4 regions of the Mesorhizobium sp. WSM1293 genome follow, and region 1 is predicted to be linked to each of the others. Evidence: predicted binding sites of a transcription regulator. Region 1 holds the regulator's gene; each other region holds the start of a gene.
What was found. Region 1 encodes PhoB, which activates phosphate uptake and scavenging genes when phosphate is short. Its sites were predicted from a motif close to TGTCATNNANCTGTCAT; they were not measured.

Region 1 (5,052 bases):
TACATCACCGGCCGGTTCGGCTGATCTCTGGCATATGAGGGACGAAGATCATGGGTGAACATACCGTTGCATCTTTCGATGAGGATCTGGAGCAGATCAGCCAGCTGATCCGCGACATGGGCGATCTCGCCCGCTCGATGGTCGGTGGCTCGACCAGGGCTTTGCTCAATTCGGACAATGCGCTGGCGCAGCGGGTGGTTTCCGACGACGCCATCATGGATGCACGCCAGCGCGAGCTGGACGATCGTGCCATCACGCTGATCGCCAAGCGCCAGCCAATGGCCAACGATCTGCGTGCGGTGGTCGGTTCGATCCGCATGGCCGGCGACCTCGAGCGCATCGGCGACCTTGCCAAGAACATCGCCAAGCGCGTCGGCACTGTCGGGCTGAGCGTCACGCCGCACGACCTTTCGCATTCGATCGACGCAATGGCGCAGCTGGTGCTGATCCAGGTGCAGGGGGTCGTCGACGAGTATGCCGCCGCTGACGCGGCAGCGCTTGCCACGCTCAGAAACAATGATGAACGCATCGACGTCAAATACACATCGGTGTTCCGCGAACTGCTGACCTACATGATGGAAGATCCGCGCAACATCACGGCGTGCACGCACCTGTTGTTTTGCGCCAAGAACCTCGAGCGGATCGGCGACCACGTGACCAACATCGCCGAAAATGCCTATTATGTTTTGACCGGCACGCAGTTGCCAGCCAATCGTCCGAAGCAGGACGAGACGGCAATGTCCGCGCCAGCGGCATGACAGGGGTGACCAGCCGATGATCGCGCCACGCATCATGGTGGTGGAGGATGAGGAGCCGCTAGGCGTGCTGCTCCGCTACAATCTTGAATCCGAAGGTTACCAGGTCGAAGTGGTGACGCGCGGCGACGAGGCCGAAATCCGGCTGCAGGAGAACGTTCCAGACCTTCTGGTGCTCGACTGGATGGTGCCTGCGGTTTCCGGTATCGAACTCTGCCGCCGGCTAAGGATGCGTCCCGAGACCGAGCGGCTGCCGATCATCATGCTGACCGCGCGAGGCGAGGAAAGCGACCGCGTGCGCGGCCTCTCGACCGGTGCCGACGACTATCTGGTCAAGCCTTTCTCGACGCCGGAGTTCATGGCCAGGGTCAAGGCACTGCTGCGCCGGGCCAAGCCGGAAGTGCTGTCCAGCGTGCTCAAGGTCGGCGATATCGTGCTCGATCGCGAGTCGCACCGCGTCTATCGCAAGAAGAGCGAGATCCGGCTCGGGCCGACGGAATTCCGCCTGCTTGAATTCATGATGCGCCATCCAGGCCGCGTGTTCTCGCGCAGCCAACTGCTCGACAATGTCTGGGGCGAGACGATCTACATCGACGAACGCACGGTCGATGTGCATGTCGGCCGGCTGCGCAAGGCGGTCAACAACGGCCGCATGCCCGATGTCATTCGCACCATCCGTGGGGCGGGTTACGCCATTCGCGAGGACTGAACTCCCTCGTTTGAACTCACGCCACGTTCTTGCCGCCGAGACCGGATCTCGCCTGCACGCCCGGCGCAAAAATCTCCTGATCGACGAAGATCAGCGCCCGCATGGCGCAGCCTTCGCGGATCAGCGGCAGTTCGTTCGGCTCGGTGTCGAAGGAAATCGACATGGAATGCTGGCCGCCGGCGGTCTGGGCAATCGCTTGCCGCAATGCCGGCTCGATCAGGTCGAAGGCGGCAGCGCTGACGCCGACCATGGCGACCGGCGCCGGATCGATCAGCGCAAACAGGCTGCCGAGGCCGTAGCCGAGCGCTTCGCCGGCCTTGCGATAGGCTTCCCGTTCGGGCCCGTCCCTTTCGCGGGCGGCAGCAGCCAGGGCGCGCATGTCGGCGTCGCTGACATCGGCGACGGGCTCTGCATCCTCGCCCATCTGCCGCGCGTTGCGCCAGATGGCATAATTGCCGGCATAGGCTTCGACGCAGCCGCGCCGTCCGCAGCGACACAGCGCGCCGTTCGGCCGATGGATCATGTGGCCGAATTCGCCGCCCGAGGAATGGGTGCCGGTGAACAATTCGCCCTTCAGCACCAGCCCCATGCCGATGCCGTGCGACAGGAGGATGGCGATGAAATCGTCGCGGTAACGATCGGGGTCGCGCCAGCGCAGCGCCACCGCCATCATGTTGCAGTCGTTCTCCATAATGGCGGGGATGCCGAACTCCTCTTCGAATATGTCGGCGAAGGCGATGTCGGTGTGCGGCGTGATCGGCGACCACAGCATGGCGCGGGCACGGGTGTCGGTGATGCCCTGGACGGCCAGCGCGATACGGGCGATGCTTCGCACGTCCAGGTCGGGATCTTCCAGGCGGCGCCGCACGATTGCCGTGCACTCACCGATCAGCGAGTCGCGCGACATCGTCAGCGTGTCGAGCCGGCGCTGTTCCTCGGATATTACCTGGCCGGCATAGTCGATGACGGCGACCGAGAGGAAGTTCAGCGACAGCACCACGGTCATTACCGCGGCCGCTTCCGGATTGAGGCTGAGGCCGACCTGCGGACGGCCGCGTTTGAGCGAGCCGGCCTCGCTCGGCTTGCTTTCGGTCAGGATGCCTTCGACGATCAGGTCGGATGAGATCGCCGAGATCGTCGAATGGCTGAGACTTGTGGTTGCGGCAATCTCGGTGCGCGACGGCTGTCCGGCGCGGCGCACCGCCGCGATCACCATCGCGCGGTTGCGGCGGCGCAAATCGTCGTGGCGGATTCCGACCGACATGCTCTTTCATATCCTCCCGGTCGCCGCGGTTCTTCCTGCCCTGGAACGCTGTCGGTGACGCGGTCAAATACTGGCAGAAGCCGCGCGCCGTGTCATTTATTTATTCCGAGGCCCGAAAAAAATTCGAAACGACATCAAAATCCATCAGAATCGATGTTGACAGCGTTCGGGCGTTGGCCCAGTATTTTTTCGAGGCTCGAAAAAATAGGGCCTCTGTGCCGGCCCTCGGGCCAGTTTGGTCGCGCCATACGCGGCGCAGGGAGGATAATATGAAAAGATTCACAGCCGCCATCCTGGCGGGTGCCGCCATGTCGCTGACGCTCGCGTCTGTCGCGCAGGCGAAGGACAAGGTCGTCGGCGTTTCGTGGTCCAATTTCCAGGAGGAACGCTGGAAGACCGACGAGGCCGCCATGAAGACGGCGATCGAGGCCGCCGGCGACAAGTACATCTCCGCCGATGCGCAGTCCAATCCCGGCAAGCAGCTTACCGACGTCGAAAGCCTGATCTCGCAGGGCGCCAATTCCCTGATCATCCTGGCGCAGGATGCTTCGGCCATCGGCCCGGCCGTGCAGAAAGCCCTGGACGAAGGCATTCCGGTCGTCGGCTATGACCGGTTGATCGAGAACAAGGATGTTTTCTATCTGACCTTCGACAACAAGGAAGTCGGCCGCATGCAGGCCCGCGAAGTGTTCAAGGTCAAGCCGGAAGGCAACTACGTCTTCATCAAGGGCTCCGGTGCCGATCCCAATGCCGACTTCCTGTTCTCGGGCTCGATGGAAGTGCTCAAGGAAGCCATTGACAGCGGCAAGATCAAGAATGTCGGCGAAGCCTACACGGATGGCTGGCTGCCCGCCAACGCCCAGAAGAACATGGAACAGTTCCTGACCGCCAACGACAACAAGGTCGACGCGGTGGTCGCGGCCAATGACGGCACTGCCGGTGGCGTCGTCGCGGCGCTGACGGCTCAAGGCTTGGCCGGCACCGTGCCGGTCTCGGGGCAGGACGGCGACCACGCCGCGCTGAACCGCATCGCCCTGGGCACGCAAACCGTGTCGGTGTGGAAGGACGCGCGCGAGCTCGGCAAGAATGCCGCCGAGATCGCCTCGCAACTGGCCGACGGCAAGAAGACGAGCGACATCGCCGGCGCCAAGGACTTCACGACGCCGGGCGGCAACACCGTCAAGTCGCTGTTCCTGACCCCGGTTGCCATCACCAAGGACAATCTCAACGTCGTCATCGACGCTGGCTGGATCAAGAAGGACGAAGTCTGCGCGGGTGTCGCTGCCGGCACCGTCGCGGCCTGTAACTGATCCGGACCACTTCGAAATATCTGAACGCCGCGGCCCAAAAGCCGCGGCGTTTTCTCAAAGAATTGTGTTTCCGCATCATGCGGATAGCTTCTAGGCTGGGCTCCGGCACGCGCGTCAGACGGCCAGCCGGTGGGAGGAAATCATGACCGACACGACGTCCAACCCGCAGGCCGATACGGCGCGCGCGTCGGAACTCGGCGCCGTCGCCCGGTTCCTGAAGGCGACCGAGATCGACACCCGGATGCTCGGCATGATCGGCGCGCTGCTGGTCATCTGGATTGGGCTGCATGTCATTTCCAGCCTGCGCCTCGGCGTCAACCCGCTCGATTTCGACAGCCGCACCTTTCTCACGCCGCGCAATCTGTGGAACCTGTCGGTGCAGACATCCGCGGTCGCCATCATGGCCTGCGGCATGGTGCTGGTCATCGTCATGCGCAACATCGACCTGTCGGTCGGTTCCGCCGAGGGCCTGATCGGCATGGTGATGGGATTTGCCCAGGTGCATTTCCTGGTGCGTTTTGTCGGGCTCGAACTCGGCAATCCGTGGATCTGGGTCCTGGCGCTGGTCATCGGCCTGGCGCTCGGCCTGTTGATCGGCGCCTTTCAAGGCTTCGTCATCGCCTATCTCGAAGTGCCCGCCTTTATCGTGACGCTGGGCGGCCTGCTGGTCTGGCGCGGTGCTGCCTGGTGGGTCACATCAGGCCAGACCGTGGCGCCGCTTAACGCCACCTTTCAGCTGATGGGCGGCGGGCCGGCGGGATCGATCGGCGCAACCTGGAGCTGGGTTGTCGGGATCGTCGCCTGCCTCGCCGTGGTGTTTGGGCTGTTCAACGGGCGGGTGCAGCGCAAGCGTTTCCGTTTTCCGCTACGTCCGATCTGGGCCGAGGCGCTGCTCGGTGTCGTCACCTGCGGCGCCATCATGGGTGCGGTTTGGCTCGCCAACTCCTACCCCTGGCCGATCGGCATCGTGAACAGATATGCGGCCGCCAACAACATCACCGTTCCCGAAGGCGG
Region 2 (5,052 bases), on a different contig from region 1:
GCCAAAGCGTCGCCCGGCAGCCGGACGATCAGCCATTGTAGCGCTGGAAGACCAGCGACGCATTGGTCCCGCCAAAGCCGAACGAATTGGACAACGCCACGTCGATCTGGCGGGCGCGCGGCTTGTTCGGCACTAGGTCGATCGCGGTTTCGCGTTCGGGGTTGTCGAGGTTGATGGTCGGCGGCGCGACATTGTCCCTGATGGCAAGGATCGAGAAGATCGCTTCGGCGGCACCGGCCGCCCCAAGCAGATGGCCGATCGACGACTTGGTGGACGACATCGAGATCTTCGATGCGGCATTGCCGACAAGCCGCTCGACAGCGCCGAGCTCGATCGTGTCGGCCATGGTCGAGGTGCCGTGCGCGTTGATGTAGTCGACGTCGGCAGGCGTAAGCTTGGCCCGGTTGAGTGCCGCCGTCATGCAACGGAAGGCACCATCGCCATCCTCGGCGGGCGCCGTGATGTGATGCGCGTCGCCGGTGAGACCATAACCCGTCACCTCGGCATAGATCTTGGCGCCGCGCGCTTTGGCATGTTCGAGCTCCTCGAGCACGACAACGCCGGCGCCCTCGCCCATGACGAAGCCGTCGCGGTCGCGATCATAGGGGCGCGACGCCGTTTGCGGCGAATCATTGCGTTCCGTCGACAGTGCCCGGCATGCGGCGAACCCGGCGATCGACAGCCGCGTCACCGGCGCTTCGGCGCCACCGGCGACCATCACGTCGGCATCGCCCCACATGATCAGCCGGGCAGCATCGCCAATGGCGTGCGCGCCGGTCGAACAGGCCGTGACGACCGCATGGTTCGGGCCTTTCAGCCCGTGCCGGATCGAAACCTGCCCGGAGACGAGATTGATGATCTGGCCCGGGATGAAGAAGGGGCTGATGCGGCGCGGGCCGCGCTCCTTGAGGATCATCGCGTTCTCGGCGATGCCCTCGATGCCGCCGATGCCGGAGCCGATCAGGACGCCGGTGGCGCATTGCTCTTCATGCGTCTTGGGTTCCCAGCCGGAATCCTTCAGCGCCTCGTCGGCGGCGGCAATCCCGTACAGGATGAAGTCGCCGATCTTGCGCAATTCCTTCGGCTCGAGCACGGCCTCGGGATTGAAGGTGGCATTGCTGCCGTCACCACGCGGAATGACGTGGGCGATCTTGCAAGCAAGGTCCTCCACCTCGAACTCGGTGATGCGCTTGGCAGCGCTGCGGCCGGTCAGAAGCTCCTTCCAGCTGTGCTCGAAGCCCATGCCGAACGGCGACAGCAAGCCAAGGCCCGTGACGACGACACGCCTCATCGCAGGTCCTCCCCGGTGATGACTGCAGAAAGCGTCAGGCCGAAGCCTTGTCGATGTACTTCACGGCATCGCCGACGGTCAGGATGGTCTCGGCCGCGTCGTCGGGGATCTCCACGCCGAATTCTTCTTCGAACGCCATGACGAGTTCGACCGTGTCGAGGCTGTCGGCGCCCAGATCATCGATGAAGCTCGCCTGCTCCGTCACTTTGTCGGCATCGACGCCAAGGTGCTCGATGACGATCTTCTTGACGCGCTCTGCGGTGTCACTCATTTGGGCATCCTCGTCTTTTGTTTGTCTGTCTTCGTTAGCGGGCAGAATGCCGCTAATCAAGCTGAAAGATGGTCCTGCCGGAAACGCAACGACTACGGACCGATTTTTGCCCGAACCGCCGGGTTGCGGGCCGCATTACACGAAAAATAGCTGAGGTCCAAGCCGAAATGGTCTCTTTACACAACCCGCCGGCGTTGCTGCAGAACCTCGTTCAAATCATAGCCATGCCGCCATTTACGTGGATGGTCTGGCCGGTGACGTAGGCGGCTTCGTTGGAGGCGAGATAAGCGACGGCGGACGCGACTTCGACGCTGGTGCCCATGCGCCGCGTCGGGATCGCCGCCATGATCGCCTCTTTCTGCTTGTCGTTGAGCTTGTCGGTCATTGCCGATTCGATGAAGCCTGGTGCAACACAGTTAACTGTGATGTTGCGGGTGGCGATCTCCTGCGCCAGCGACTTGGAGAAGCCGATCATGCCGGCCTTGGAGGCGCAGTAATTGGTCTGGCCGGGATTGCCGGTCACGCCGACCACCGAGGTGATGTTGATGATACGGCCATGGCGGCGGCGCATCATCGGATGGGTGAGTTCGCGGGTGAGCCGGAAAACGGCGGTCAGATTGACCTCGATCACGCTGTCCCAATCGGCATCCGACATGCGCACGAACAGCCCGTCCTTGGTGATGCCGGCGTTGTTGACCAGGATGTCGACGCCTTCGAGATCGGCCTCGGCTTTCTGGCCGAGCGCCTTGACCTCGTCACGGTTGGACAAATTGGCCGGGAACAGCTTGACCCGGTCGCCAAGCTCGCTAGCCAGCGCCTCCAGTTTCTCGACGCGGGTGCCATGCAGGCCGACGATCGCGCCTTGCGCATGCAGCATCCGGGCGATCGCCTCGCCGATGCCTCCCGATGCGCCGGTGACGAGCGCCTTGCGGCCAGTCAATTCGAACATTTTTGTCTCCTGATTGAGAAGAGAACACCCCTTTTGCAGGGAATGGGATCAAATGGGGCTTTATGCAAGCGCTGCTAGCGTCGCCTCGACCTCAGCCGCCGAGCCGACCGACGCAGTGGCGATGTCGCGGTTGATGCGCCGCGCCAATCCCGAAAGCACCTTGCCGGCGCCAATCTCGTAAAGCGTGGTGACGCCATTTGCGCCGAACCACTCCACGGTCTCGCGCCAACGTACGCGGCCGGTTATCTGCTCGACCAGGCGGCGGGCGATCTCGTCCGGATCGCTGGTCGGGCTGACCGTGACATTGGAGAGGACGGGAACGACCGGCGCATTCTTTGTCACACCGGCGAGTGCGTCGCGCATGACGTTCGCGGCCGGCGCCATCAGCGCCGAATGGAAGGGCGCGGACACCTGCAGCATCAGTGCGCGCTTGGCGCCTTTCTCAGTGCACAATTTCGCCGCCAGTTCGACCGCGGCCCTGGCGCCGGAAATGACCAGTTGGCCGCCGCCATTGTCGTTGGCGATCTGGCAGACGGAGCCTTTGGCAGCCTCGGCGCAGGCTGCTTCGACATCGGCCTGTTCCAATCCGATGATCGCCGCCATGGCGCCCTCGCCGGCCGGCACCGCCGCCTGCATGGCATTGCCGCGGATGCGCAGCAATCTGGCGGCATCGGCAACCGAAACGAAGCCGGCAGCCGCCAACGCGGAATATTCGCCCAGCGAATGACCGGCGACATAGGCGATCTTGCCTTTCAGCGAGAAGCCGCGCGATTCCAGCGCCCGGATCGCGGCCAGCGACACCGCCATCAGCGCCGGCTGCGCGTTGGCGGTCAGCATCAACGTCTCTTCCGGCCCTTCCCAGATCAGCTTCGACAGGTTTTCGCCGAGCGCGTCGTCGACTTCCTGGAAAATTCTGCGCGCCTCGGGAAAGGCGTCGGCGAGATCCTTGCCCATGCCGACTGCCTGGCTGCCTTGTCCAGGAAAGGTGAATGCAACGGCCATGCGCGGGCTCCCAAGGGCTGGTTTTGCTTGCCTGATAGACGAGTTTTTCTTGCCTGTGACGCAAGGCAGGCCGCCAAGTCAAGCCCGGTTCGACCCTGCTCGACGGCAGCTTCATCCGCCGAGTGCCTGTTCCGAAAGGCTTTTTGGCGATCACTCCTGATGAAAACCGCTCACGATTCGTTTGCTGGCTCTTCTTATTTTGGCCACAGGCGCTAGCTTTGCGTGACAATTCCATGACAATCGAGTGACGTGCTTGTCGCTGGGTGGGGAAGTTAAAGTGGCAAAGAGTTACAAACGCGCCGGCAAGGCCGCGCCACAGTTCCTGGAAGACGACCCCTCCACCGGCTATCTGCCGGGCAGGAGATGGCCGGTCATGCGCTATGGGCTGATCAGCCTGGCGATCGCCGCCGTCCTGGTGTTTGCCATCGAACTGATCGTGCGCGGCGACTTTGCCGGCACGGTCTCCTTCTTCCTGCAGCCGCTCAAGCCGGGCTGGACCACCATCGTCGTGTTCGCGCTGATCCTGATCGGCCTCGATGCGGTGCTGGGCCGCAGCCATCAGAGCCTGATGATCGTCGCGCCGCTGACGCTATCGCTTGCCTTCGTCGGCCACCAGAAGTCGCATTATCTCGGCGATCCGCTCTATCCGACCGATTTCCTCTATGCCCGCCAGATCTTCGCGCTGTTGCCGCTTTTGGTGCGCGACCGGCCGATGACCGCGCTCGCCATGGTCGTCGGCATCGTCGCCGGCCTGTCGCTGCTCGTCTATGGCTGGCGGATGTGGCGCCGCAAGGTTCCCGCACTCAGCCGCAAGGGACGCCTTGCGCGGCTGACGCTGGCAGTGCCGCTGCTCGCCTTCTTCGTTTCGATCATGGACTATGCCACGTTCTCCTGGACCAGGGACCGGTTGCAGATCATCCCGATCATGTGGGACCAGAAGGAAAACTATGCCTCCAACGGTTTTGCGCTGGCCTTTGCGCTCAATGTGCCGATGGCGCATGTCTCTGCGCCGCCGGGCTATTCCGACAAGGCGATCGCGGCGATCGCCAGGCCCGATGTGACCGCCTCGGTGCCGGCCGAGAAGCCTGACATCATCATCGTCATGAGCGAGTCCTTCTGGGACCCGACCAAGCTGCCCGGCGTCACCATCACGCCCGATCCGATCCCCAATGTGCGGGCGCTGCGCTCCGGCTCGATGTTCTCGCCGGAGTTCGGCGGCATGACCGCCAATATCGAGTTCGAGGCGCTGACCGGCTTCTCCAACGCGTTCCTGCCGGCCGGCAGCATCCCCTACCAGCAATATGTGCGCACGCCGACGCCGTCGCTGGCAACCTTCCTCAAGAGCCAGGGTTATCGGGCGCGCGCCATCCATCCGGGCACCAACTGGTTCTGGAACCGTGGCGCGGTCTACGCCGATTTCGGCTTCAACGATTTCAAGTCGGAAGAGACGCTGCCGCCAATGCAAAAGCGCGGGCCACTGGCATCGGATGCCGCGATGACCGACGAGATCATCAGCGAGGCCGACGCCAGCGAAGAGCC
Region 3 (5,052 bases), on a different contig from region 1:
CGAGACCCGGCAGCGTGACCTGATAGACCAGGAACATGGTGTCGACATCGGCGCCGTCTTCCGCCTTGTAGGGTGCGCCGACCTGAAAACCGTCCTGGGCGAGGAAGTCGTTGTCGTTGGCGACGAACAGGAAGTAGTCGTCGGGCAGCTTCGGATCGAGAACGCTGACCACCGACATCGCCTCCCACTTCTCCGACAGGTTGTTCTTGTCGTTCGGCGCGCCATTGTGCAGGCCGAAGCGGCCGAGTTCGCCCTTGTCGTTGATGTCGATGAACGGCGTCAGCTTGGCCGGCATCACCGACGGGTCGAGCACGCCCTTGGGCGCCAGCGGCTTGTCGGCGGCATCGAAGGCGCCGCCGGCGATGTCGGTCGCGGCCGAGACGTCGACGACGAAGATCTGGCGCACCAGCGAGGTGTCGCCCTTCAGCCCCTGGCCGTTGCCGCTGTCGCGCGCCAGCATCAGGAAGGTCTTGTCGGAGAGCGCCACGATCTCGCTCTGCGCGGCGATCTTGGTCTTGCCCTTGGCATCCTTGAACACCGGCAACGGCACGACATACTCATGCGCCAGTTTGAGGTGGGCGAGGTCGGACGCGTCATAGACCAGCGCACGCGTGTTCTGGCGCGTCGCGGGCGAATCGCCGCCATCCTGCCGGGGCGCCGATTGCAGCACCGCGATCAGGAACTTGCCGTCCGGCGTCATCGCCATTCCCTCCAGGCCCTGGTTGTTCTGGCGGCCGGTCTCGGGGTCCTTCGGATCGGGCTCGGCGGCACCGGGTCCCGGATTGTCCGAGGCGAAGTTCGGCGTGCCGTGGCGCATCGGCACGAAGGCGGCCGGTGGCTGGGTTGCCGACAGCAGATGCCCGTCGGCGGAAAACCGATAGATGTTCGGGCCGTATTCGTCGGAGATGAACATCGAACCATCGGGCAGCCGCACGATCGCCTCGTTGTCGAGCGCCAGCTTGCCATTGTCGGCTTGCGGCAGGATCGGCATGTCGCCGCTTGCCGCGCGCACGCCGTTGAGTGGGTCGAGGCCTGTGGCATCAGCCCCCTTGTCGTCGGTGAGAAGCATGGTGTCGGCGAGCGTTGCCTTGATGCCCGTCTGCTCCTGGCCGGCAGCAGGTGCCGCGCCCGGTGCGACCGGAGCAAATTCGATGGCGATCGTGTTGAGGCGCGGCCGGTAGTCGGTGGTGCCGACGACATTGTAGCCACGGTCCGGCAACAGCCAGAGCGAACCCCTGTAGCCGGCGGTGTCATGCGTCCAGCCTGATGCGTCGATCGCCATGCCGGAACCCGAGCCGAAGGTCTCGCCGAACTTGTCGCGCTGAGCGGCCGGGATGCGGCCGACGCCGACCAGCCCCTTGTTGACGAGGCCGCCGACGGTCGCGGTGCTGTCGGCGAGCGCCGGCGCCAAGGCGGTGAACAAGGCCAGCGCGACGCCAAGCGACGCGGGTCGATACAGGTGCTTCATGGATAATCCTCTTTGTGACGGATGTGCCGGAGCGGCCGCGGGACGAAAAACTGAAAGAGGTGCGACATCGATGATGCTGCGCAAGCCTCCCCGAAATGCGGTCTACGGCGCGAACATGATGCTTGCGTGACAGCGCGCAGTGCATGCCGGCGGTCGACGAAAAACGATGCGCGCGCCGGCACTGGACACTTATGTCTAGTAGATATATGCTCCAGTCTTCGGACCAACCGTGGAGGGGAAGCCTTGAAGTCGCACTACCGCGCAGTCGTCATCGGAGGTGGCGTGGTCGGAGCCTCGGTGCTCTATCACCTGACGCGGTTCGGCTGGAGCGATGTGGCGCTGATCGAGCGCGCAGAACTGACGGCCGGTTCGACCTGGCACGCGGCGGCAGGCTTCCATGCGCTCAACGCCGATCCCAACGTGGCGGCGCTGCAGGACTACACCATCAATCTCTACCGGGAGATCGAGGCCGAATCCGGCTGGGATATCGGCCTGCACATGACGGGCGGCGTCAACATCGCCAGCGATCCCGCACGCTGGGAGTGGCTGAAATCAGCCTGGGCCGTGTTCCAGTCGGTCGGCATCGAGACCGCGCGCCTGGTCACGCCCGACGAGATCAAGGCGATCTGCCCGATCGTCGACGTCACCGGCGTGCTAGGCGGCCTGCATGATTCCAACGAGGGTCACCTCGACCCGTACGGTACCACGCATGCCTATGCGGGTGCTGCGAAGAAGCGCGGCGCCGACATCATCTTGCGCAACCGGGTCGTCGAGCTGAAAGCACGTGCCGACGGGCGCTGGGACGTCATCACCGAGCAGGGCACCCTCATCGCCGAGCATGTCGTCAATGCCGGCGGGCTGTGGGCGAAGCAGCTCGGCCGCATGGCCGGCGTCGACCTGCCGGTGACGCCGATGGAGCACCACTATTTCATCACCGATGACATTCCGGAGATCGCAGCACTTGACAGGGAAATCGGCATCGCCGTCGATCTCGACGGCTTTTCATACCTGCGGCAGGAGCGCAAGGGTGTGCTGCTTGGCGTCTATGAGCAGAACCCAAAGCACTGGAACATGGACGGAGCGCCGTGGGATTACGGCATAGAGCTGATCCCGGAAGACATCGACCGCATCAGCCCGGAACTCGCCAAGGCGCATGAGCGCTTCCCTTGCCTGGCGACGGCCGGTATCCGCAAATGGGTCAACGGCGCCTTCACCTTCACGCCGGACGGCAATCCGATTGTCGGGCCGGTGCGCGGCCTGAAGAACTACTGGGTTGCCTGCGGCGTCATGGCCGGTTTCAGCCAGGGCGGCGGCGTCGGCAAGTCGCTGGCCGAATGGATGATTTTCGGCGAACCGCAGGCCGACATCTTCGGCATGGATATCGCTCGCTACGGTGCCTTCGCCGCCAACCGCGAATATCTCAGGCAGACGACGCGCCAGTTCTATTCGCGCCGCTTCGTCATGACCTTTCCCAATGAACGGCTGCCCGCCGGCCGGCCGCTGAAACGCCCCGGCGCCTATGACGGCATGAGCGCGGCGGGATGCGAATGGACGGCTTCCTGGGGGTTGGAAATCCCGGCCTATTTCGCGCCGATGGGATTTGCCGAGAACACGACGCTGCGGCGCTCTAACGCCTTCGACATCGTCGGCGAGGAGGCGCTGCAGGTGCGGCGCGCCGCCGGCCTGGTCGATATCTCGGCCTATGCGCGCTATGCGGTGTCGGGGCTGGGTGCGGAGGCGTGGCTGGACCGGCTGCTCGCCTGCCGATTGCCGAAGCCGGGGCGGGCCGGCCTGGCGCCGATGCTCGGCCATGACGGACGGCTGAAGGGCGACCTCACCGTCTTCAACTGGGGCGGCGGCTCTTATTGGCTGATGGGCTCCTACTATCTCCGGGAATTCCACATGCGCTGGTTCGAGAGCCATGCGGCGGAGGGCGTCACCATCGCCGACCTCTCCGACACGATGAGCGGCTTCCTGCTCACGGGGCCGAATGCGCGGGAGATTCTGGAGCGCACGACGCATCAGGATGTTTCCGGCGCAGCATTGCCGTTCATGGCCTGTGGCGCATTCGACATCGGTATGGTGCAGGCACGTGTGGCGCGGCTGTCGATCGCGGGCGAACTCGGCTTCGAAATCAGTTGCCCCGTGACCATGCACGCCACTCTGCGCGACACGCTGCTGGCTGCGGGCGAGGATCTGGGCCTTGCTGAAATCGGCTACTATGCGCTCAATGCGCTGCGGCTGGAGAAGAGCTTTGGCATCTGGTCGCGTGAATTCACGCGAGGCTATACGCCGGGCCAGACCGGCCTCGACCGCTTCATCGCTTTCGGCAAGAGCGACTTCATCGGCCGCGAAGCAGCGTTGAAACAGCGGGAGGCCGGCAGCGGCCAATGCCTGGTGACGCTGGAAATCGATGCGCTCGACGCCGATGCCAGCGGTTTTGAGCCTGTCTGGCATCAGGGCCGACGCGTCGGCTTCGTCACCTCGGGCGGCTATGGCTATACGGTCGGCAAGAGCCTGGCGCTGGCTCTGGTCGACCGCGATTTCGCGGGCGAGGGCACCGCGCTCTCCGTGCATGTCGTGGGTGAGGAACGGCCGGCGCGTGTCGTCGCGGCCTCGCCCTACGATCCCCTGGGCAAGGCAATGCGGCAATGAGGAGGATTTCCGATGGTCGATGACGCGGCACGGGACGGCAGGCGCGAGCGCCGGCGTGGACGCACGGGCGAGGCCGGCAGCGAAAGCAGCCGCCGTCCCAATTACCATTCGCTGAAGAACCCGTTCCTGCCGCAGCCGATCTTTTCGGACGACCAGGTGGCTTCGATCCACGACACGGCGCTGCGGGTGCTGGAAGAGCTCGGCATCAAGGTGCTGCTGCCGCAAGCGCGTGAGCATTTTGCCAATGCCGGCGCCCTGGTCGATCCAGACACCGACATGGTGCGCATCGGCCGTGACATGGTGACGGCGGCACTCGCCTCGGCGCCGAAGTCGATCCACGCTTACGCCGGTTCGCGCGCCCGCGATCTGACGCTGGAGCTCGGTTCGATGACCTTCCTGGCCGGGTGCGGGGCGCCGAACGTCACCGATCTCGAGCGCGGCCGGCGGCCGGGAACACTGGCGGATTTCGAGGATCTGATGCGGCTGGTGCAGCATTTCGATGTGCTGCATATGCTGGGGCCCTGCATCGAACCGCAGGATGTCGACAACCGCTTTCGGCACTATGCCGTCAACCGCGCGCAGTTGACGCTGTCGGACAAGCTCCCGTTCGTCTTCGCGCGCGGAACGCCGCAAGTCGAGGACGGGTTCGAGATGCTGCGGCTGGCGCGCGGCTTGTCGGAAGAGGAGTTTCTGGCAAGCGCGCATTGCTACACCGTCATCAACACCAACTCGCCGCGTCAGCTCGACATTCCGATGGCGCAAGGCATCATCGATTTCGCTCGCGCGGGGCAGGTCTCCGTCATCACGCCGTTCTGCCTGGCGGGCGCCATGGCGCCGATAACGGTCGCCGGCGCGCTGACGCTGCAGCATGCCGAAGCGCTGGCCGGGCTGACGCTGGCGCAGATCGTGAGGCCGGGTGCGCCGGTCGT
Region 4 (5,052 bases), on a different contig from region 1:
GCCCAGCCGGAACGCTCCTTCGGGGTCTGCATGGCGACGAGGATGGTCGATCCCGAGGAGTAGCCGCCGGCAAAGCCGATGAGCAGCCGCAGCAGCACCAGCTGCCAGACCGTCTGCACCATGCCGGTCAGCGACATGCATATGGCCATGCCGAAGCTGGCGCGAACCAGCATCACCTTGCGGCCATAGCGGTCGCCGAGACGTCCCCAGAGCGGCGCCACCAGCGCCGCCGCGAAGAACGTCGCGCCATAGGCAATCCCCGACCATTGCACGATCGCCGCGTGACCCTCGGCACCCAGCTGCTCGATATAGAGCGGCAGGAACGGCAGAAGCAGCGTCATGGCGACAAGCGTCGAAAACGAACCGGCGAAGCACACGAACAGATTGCGCCGCCAGTGGATGTTGTAGGTGCTGTCGGTCGCCGGGGGCGTGCTCTGCTGCATGTCGTATGTCCTGTCCCAGCAACTCTTTTATCGATGCTTGCTGCGGATACCAATTTGGGATACCAAGATGGTGCACGTCATGGACGCAAGCTTGGCCGCTGTCAATGCAACCTGTCGAACGTGATCGGCAAGACGATCGCAAACGGCCAAAAGATGGAAACGACAATGTCGCAGATGCACAGCGTCGAAAAACAGCTTCGGCAGATGATCCTGGGCCTCGAGATCGGTCCCGGCGAAAAGCTGACCGAGCGCTGGATCGAGAGCCGTTTCGGTGCATCGCGAACCCCGGTCAGGGCAGCACTTCTGCGGCTCGAGACCGAGGGGCTGGTCGGCAGGGACGGGCGCGGCTGGACGGTGTCGCCGATCAATCTGGCTGAACTCGAGCAGATCGCCGTCTACAGGGAGGCGGTCGAGGTTGCGGCAGTTCGTCTGACATGCGGCCTGGCGGACCGGAGCGCCATCGATGTCATCGAGGCGATGCTCGAATCCTGCGACAACGACACGCCGCGCGAGGAATGGCATCGCGTCGGCATGGATTTTCACATCGAACTGGCGCGTCTGTCGGGCAATGAATTCCTGTTCCGGGCGGTCCGTGATGCCATGACGCGCCTGTCACGGGCGCGCTGGCTGGAGGTTCGCGACGAAGCGGCCCTCAGCCGCGCCTGGGCCGAACATCGCGCCATACTGGCGGCGGCACGCCGTGGCGACGTCGATGAAGCCGCGCGCCTGCTCTCGGTCCACATCGTCGGCAGCCGCGACCGGCTGGTGACGTCGCTCGCCAACGATCGGCGCGGTCTTCGCGCCAGAGGCTTTGCCGTCGTTGCTGCTTAAGGCGGATGAAGGGGCGCAAAGCGGCGTCTGGACGTGTGCGCACTTTCGCCCTCGCTTCGCAGACGCCGATGGCGTAAGGAGCGGCGATGGAAAACAACCGATTTGAAACACCTGTGACTGTGAAGTCAGTCGCGGCGGGAAGCACTCAGCTCTTGCGCACGGCGCGTGAGGCTTCCGACTACCTCCTCAACAGCTGGCCCGGCAAGCGCAGCCCCAAGCATCGCGCGGCCCTGCAGGCCTGCCATGACGCACTCGCCGGCGACAAGCCGGCGATGAACGCCAGGCGCGCCTTCATTGCGGCGGCGCGCGAAGTGGACGTCTTTGTCAGCGACAAGGCGCCGGCCTGACACAAGGCGACATCCGAGGCGGCAATCCGGATTGAGGCACGGCCCGCATCTGCGGGCCTTTTGCCGTCACTTTGCCGTTTCGGTTTCGGCTTCAGTCTCGTCTTCGGGCTTCGAACGTTCCCTCGCTGCAACCTTGGCTGCCAGCTTCTCGGCCTTCTTGGCCGCCTTCTGGCGGTCGCGTTCCTTGCGTTCCTGATCGTAGTTTGGTGGTCGCGCCATATCGGCTCCTTTTTCACTGCCTCGCGGCTCTGGTCCTGCCTAGGAGCATTAGCCGTCAAACACAACAGCTGAAGCGATAGTGCGTCGATGATGGCCAGGCTTGCAAGATGCGCGCCGCAATGATGGGGCCACGCCCATCACTGCGGCGGCGATACCTATCGCCATCGATTTGCCGATCAGATGCCGCTTCGGTCAATCACCAGATCGGCGGCACCAAAACGGTCCTTTGCCGTCAGCTGCTGGTGCCAGTAGGGATAGAGCAAGGGCGGCCGGCTGACCGCGTCGAGGCGCGCGCGCTCCTCGTCGGAAAGCACCAGGCTTGCCGCCGCGATGTTGTCCCGGAACTGCGTTTCCGTCCTGCCGCCGATCACCAGGGAACTGATGGACGGCCGGCCAAGCAGCCAGGCCAGCGCCACCTGCGCTGCCGACACGCCGCGCTGCGCGCCGATCTCCACAAGCACATCGACGATCCGCCACAGCCGGTCCTCGTCGCGGATCGGTGGTTCCGACCAGCCCGCGAGTTGGCGGGCGGTGGGGCTGTCACGGCGGTATTTGCCGGACAGCAATCCGCCGGCAAGCGGGCTCCAGACCAGAACGCCCAGCCCCTGGTCGACGGAAATCGGCAGCAGTTCGTACTCCGCTTCGCGCGCTTCCAGCGTGTAGTGGATCTGCTGCGTGATGAAGCGCGGCTGATGACGGCTGTCGCTGATGCCGAGCGCCTTCATCACCTGCCAGCCGGAATAGTTGGAGCAGCCGACATAGCGGATCTTGCCCTGGGCAACCAGCGTGTCGAGCGCGGCGATGGTTTCCTCCAGCGGCGTCACGCCATCCCATTCGTGCAGGAAATAGATGTCGATGACGTCGGTCTTGAGCCGCTTCAGGCTCTTCTCGCATTCCCGGATCAGGTGATGGCGCGACAGGCCTTCATCGTTTGGACCTTTGCCGATCCGCATCCGTGCCTTAGAGGCGATCAGCACGTCGCCCTTGCGCTTGCCGCCGAGCGCTTCGCCGATGATCTCTTCCGAAATGCCGTTCGAATAGACATTGGCGGTGTCGATGACATTGATGCCGGCGTCGATACAGAGATCGATCATCCGGCGCGCTTCGTCGAGATCGGTCTTGCCGACCGCCGAAAAAGCTCCGGCGCCGCCGAACGTCATGGTCCCCATGGTCAGTGTCGAAACTTTCAGGCCGGAACGGCCGAGGGTGCGGTATTCCATGTCGGTCCTCGCGATTGCATTGGGAAAGGGCTGGGGAGGGTGCCCGAATGAGGCCGCTATTTGTAGGACAATTTGGGCGACGTGTCTCCATGCCAGCGCGGCGGATCGATCATGCCTGGCTGGATCGACAGCGGTGGTGACCATGCTCGCGCTGCAATAAAACCGTCATTGCAGGCCTATATGGAAGTCGGCTCAGGTGTTGCCGTTCCCGGGCTGTAAGCCGGGAGTTTGGGGCGCCGGACGTGGATCGACAGAGCTTGCAAGTGGAGCAGCCGATAATGACCGAGCTAAAACAGAATTCTCCGGCCAGGGATTGGCTTGAAGCCGAGCTCGCCGACACGCTTGACGAAGACTATGAGCTCGAAATGTCGGAGCCGGCGCTGTCGATGGAGATCGCCAAGATCTACAAGAACTCGCATCCGCCTTCGATCGATCGCATGCAGTATTTTCGCGACCTGATCACCCTGCAGTCCGAATTGATCAAGCTGCAGTCCTGGGTCGCCCACCACAAGAAGAAGCTGGTGGTGATCTTCGAGGGACGCGATTCGGCCGGCAAGGGCGGTGTCATCAAACGCATCACCCAGCGCCTCAACCCGCGCATCTGCCGTGTCGTCGCACTGCCGGCGCCGACGGAGCGCGAAAAGTCGCAATGGTATTTCCAGCGCTATGTCCCGCATCTGCCGGCCGGCGGCGAGATCGTGCTGTTCGACCGCTCATGGTACAACCGCTCGGGCGTCGAGCGGGTGATGGGCTTTGCCCAGCCCGATCAGGTCGAAGAATTCTTCCACGACGTGCCGGAATTCGAGCGCATGCTGGTCCGCTCGGGCATCACCGTGGTCAAATACTGGTTCTCGATCACCGACGAGGAACAGCAGATGCGCTTCCTGATGCGCATCCACGATCCGATGAAACAGTGGAAACTGTCGCCGATGGACCTGCAGTCGCGCGTGCGCTGGGAGCAGTACACCAAGGCCAAGGAAGAGACCTTCGCCCGCACCAACATCCCGGAAGCGCCCTGGTTCATCGTCGAGGGCAACGACAAGAAACGCGCGCGGCTGAACTGCATCGACCATCTGCTCAAGCAGCTGCCTTACGAGGAAGTGCCGCACGAGGAGATCACTTTGCCGGAGCGCGTCTTCAACCCCGAATACGAACGCCAGGTGCTGCCGCGCGAGCTCTACGTGCCGGAGAAGTATTGAGGCAGACGAAGCTGCGATCTCCCCCACGAGGGGGGAGATTGGCTCTCCACCTTACGCCCGCTTGATGGTGACGTGCGTCGCGAGCGGGGTCGCCACCTGCTCGCTGCAGACATAGCCGAGCTTGAGCATGTCCAGGCCGGCAAAAAGGTTCTCGCCCGTGCCCAGCAGCACCGGCGCGATCGCCAGATGCATCTCGTCGATCAGTTTTTCCTGCAGATATTGCCGTATGGTGGCGACGCCGCCGCCGACCCGCACATCCTTGCCGCCAGCGGCAGCCTTGGCCTGTTCAAGAGCTGAATGGATGCCGTCGATGACGAAGTGGAAAGTGGTGCCGCCCTCCATCGTGATCGGTTCCCGCTTGTGATGGGTCAGCACGAAAACCGGCACATGATAGGGCGGGTTGTCGCCCCACCAGCCTTTCCAGCTGTCGTCAGGCCATTCGCCGCGGATCGGTCCGAACATGTTGCGGCCGAGGATCCAGGCGCCGACATTTTCGAAGCTGCGCGCCGCGAACGCCTCGTTGACGTCGGTGGTGCCGCCATCTTGTCCGAGCACCATCTTGCGGAAGGTGCGGGTGTCGACAAACCACTTATGCAAGGATTCCCCACCGACGCCGAGCGGATTTTGCAGATCCTGATCGGGACCGGCGCCATAGCCGTCGAGCGATAGGGTGAAAGCGTTGACGCGAAGTTTGGACATGCGAGCCTCCTCGATAACCGATTGTGTTTTGCAAGCAGTTGTTTTGTAACAAACCGATTGTGAATTGCAAGCGGTATTTTCAAGCTCAAACGAA

Region 2: M729_RS0120730 (LTA synthase family protein) is a predicted target of PhoB. The motif match lies at 3,736-3,752, and genes of this name have one in related genera.
Region 3: M729_RS0102145 (esterase-like activity of phytase family protein) is a predicted target of PhoB. The motif match lies at 1,584-1,600, and genes of this name have one in related genera.
Region 4: ppk2 (polyphosphate kinase 2) is a predicted target of PhoB. The motif match lies at 3,213-3,229, and genes of this name have one in related genera.

Annotation. Positions count from the first base shown of each region.
Region 1 is NZ_AZUV01000023.1:41,753-46,804, reverse strand. Features, by position in the region: gene pstB (phosphate ABC transporter ATP-binding protein PstB) at 1-24, shown strand, start outside; gene phoU (phosphate signaling complex protein PhoU) at 51-758, shown strand; gene phoB (phosphate regulon transcriptional regulator PhoB) at 775-1,464, shown strand; gene M729_RS0124360 (ROK family protein) at 1,481-2,728, opposite strand; gene xylF (D-xylose ABC transporter substrate-binding protein) at 2,998-4,038, shown strand; gene M729_RS0124350 (sugar ABC transporter permease) at 4,181-5,052, shown strand, end outside.
Region 2 is NZ_AZUV01000016.1:85,520-90,571, reverse strand. Features, by position in the region: gene fabF (beta-ketoacyl-ACP synthase II) at 29-1,291, opposite strand; gene M729_RS0120745 (acyl carrier protein) at 1,326-1,562, opposite strand; gene fabG (3-oxoacyl-[acyl-carrier-protein] reductase) at 1,774-2,511, opposite strand; gene fabD (ACP S-malonyltransferase) at 2,572-3,513, opposite strand; gene M729_RS0120730 (LTA synthase family protein) at 3,758-5,052, shown strand, end outside.
Region 3 is NZ_AZUV01000001.1:414,658-419,709, reverse strand. Features, by position in the region: gene M729_RS0102145 (esterase-like activity of phytase family protein) at 1-1,468, opposite strand, end outside; gene M729_RS0102140 (FAD-dependent oxidoreductase) at 1,712-4,123, shown strand; gene M729_RS0102135 (trimethylamine methyltransferase family protein) at 4,136-5,052, shown strand, end outside.
Region 4 is NZ_AZUV01000013.1:134,257-139,308, reverse strand. Features, by position in the region: gene M729_RS0118210 (multidrug efflux MFS transporter) at 1-443, opposite strand, end outside; gene M729_RS0118205 (GntR family transcriptional regulator) at 609-1,274, shown strand; gene M729_RS0118200 (DUF982 domain-containing protein) at 1,388-1,621, shown strand; gene M729_RS1000000137350 (hypothetical protein) at 1,688-1,840, opposite strand; gene M729_RS0118190 (aldo/keto reductase) at 2,017-3,060, opposite strand; gene ppk2 (polyphosphate kinase 2) at 3,339-4,259, shown strand; gene M729_RS0118180 (dihydrofolate reductase family protein) at 4,311-4,958, opposite strand.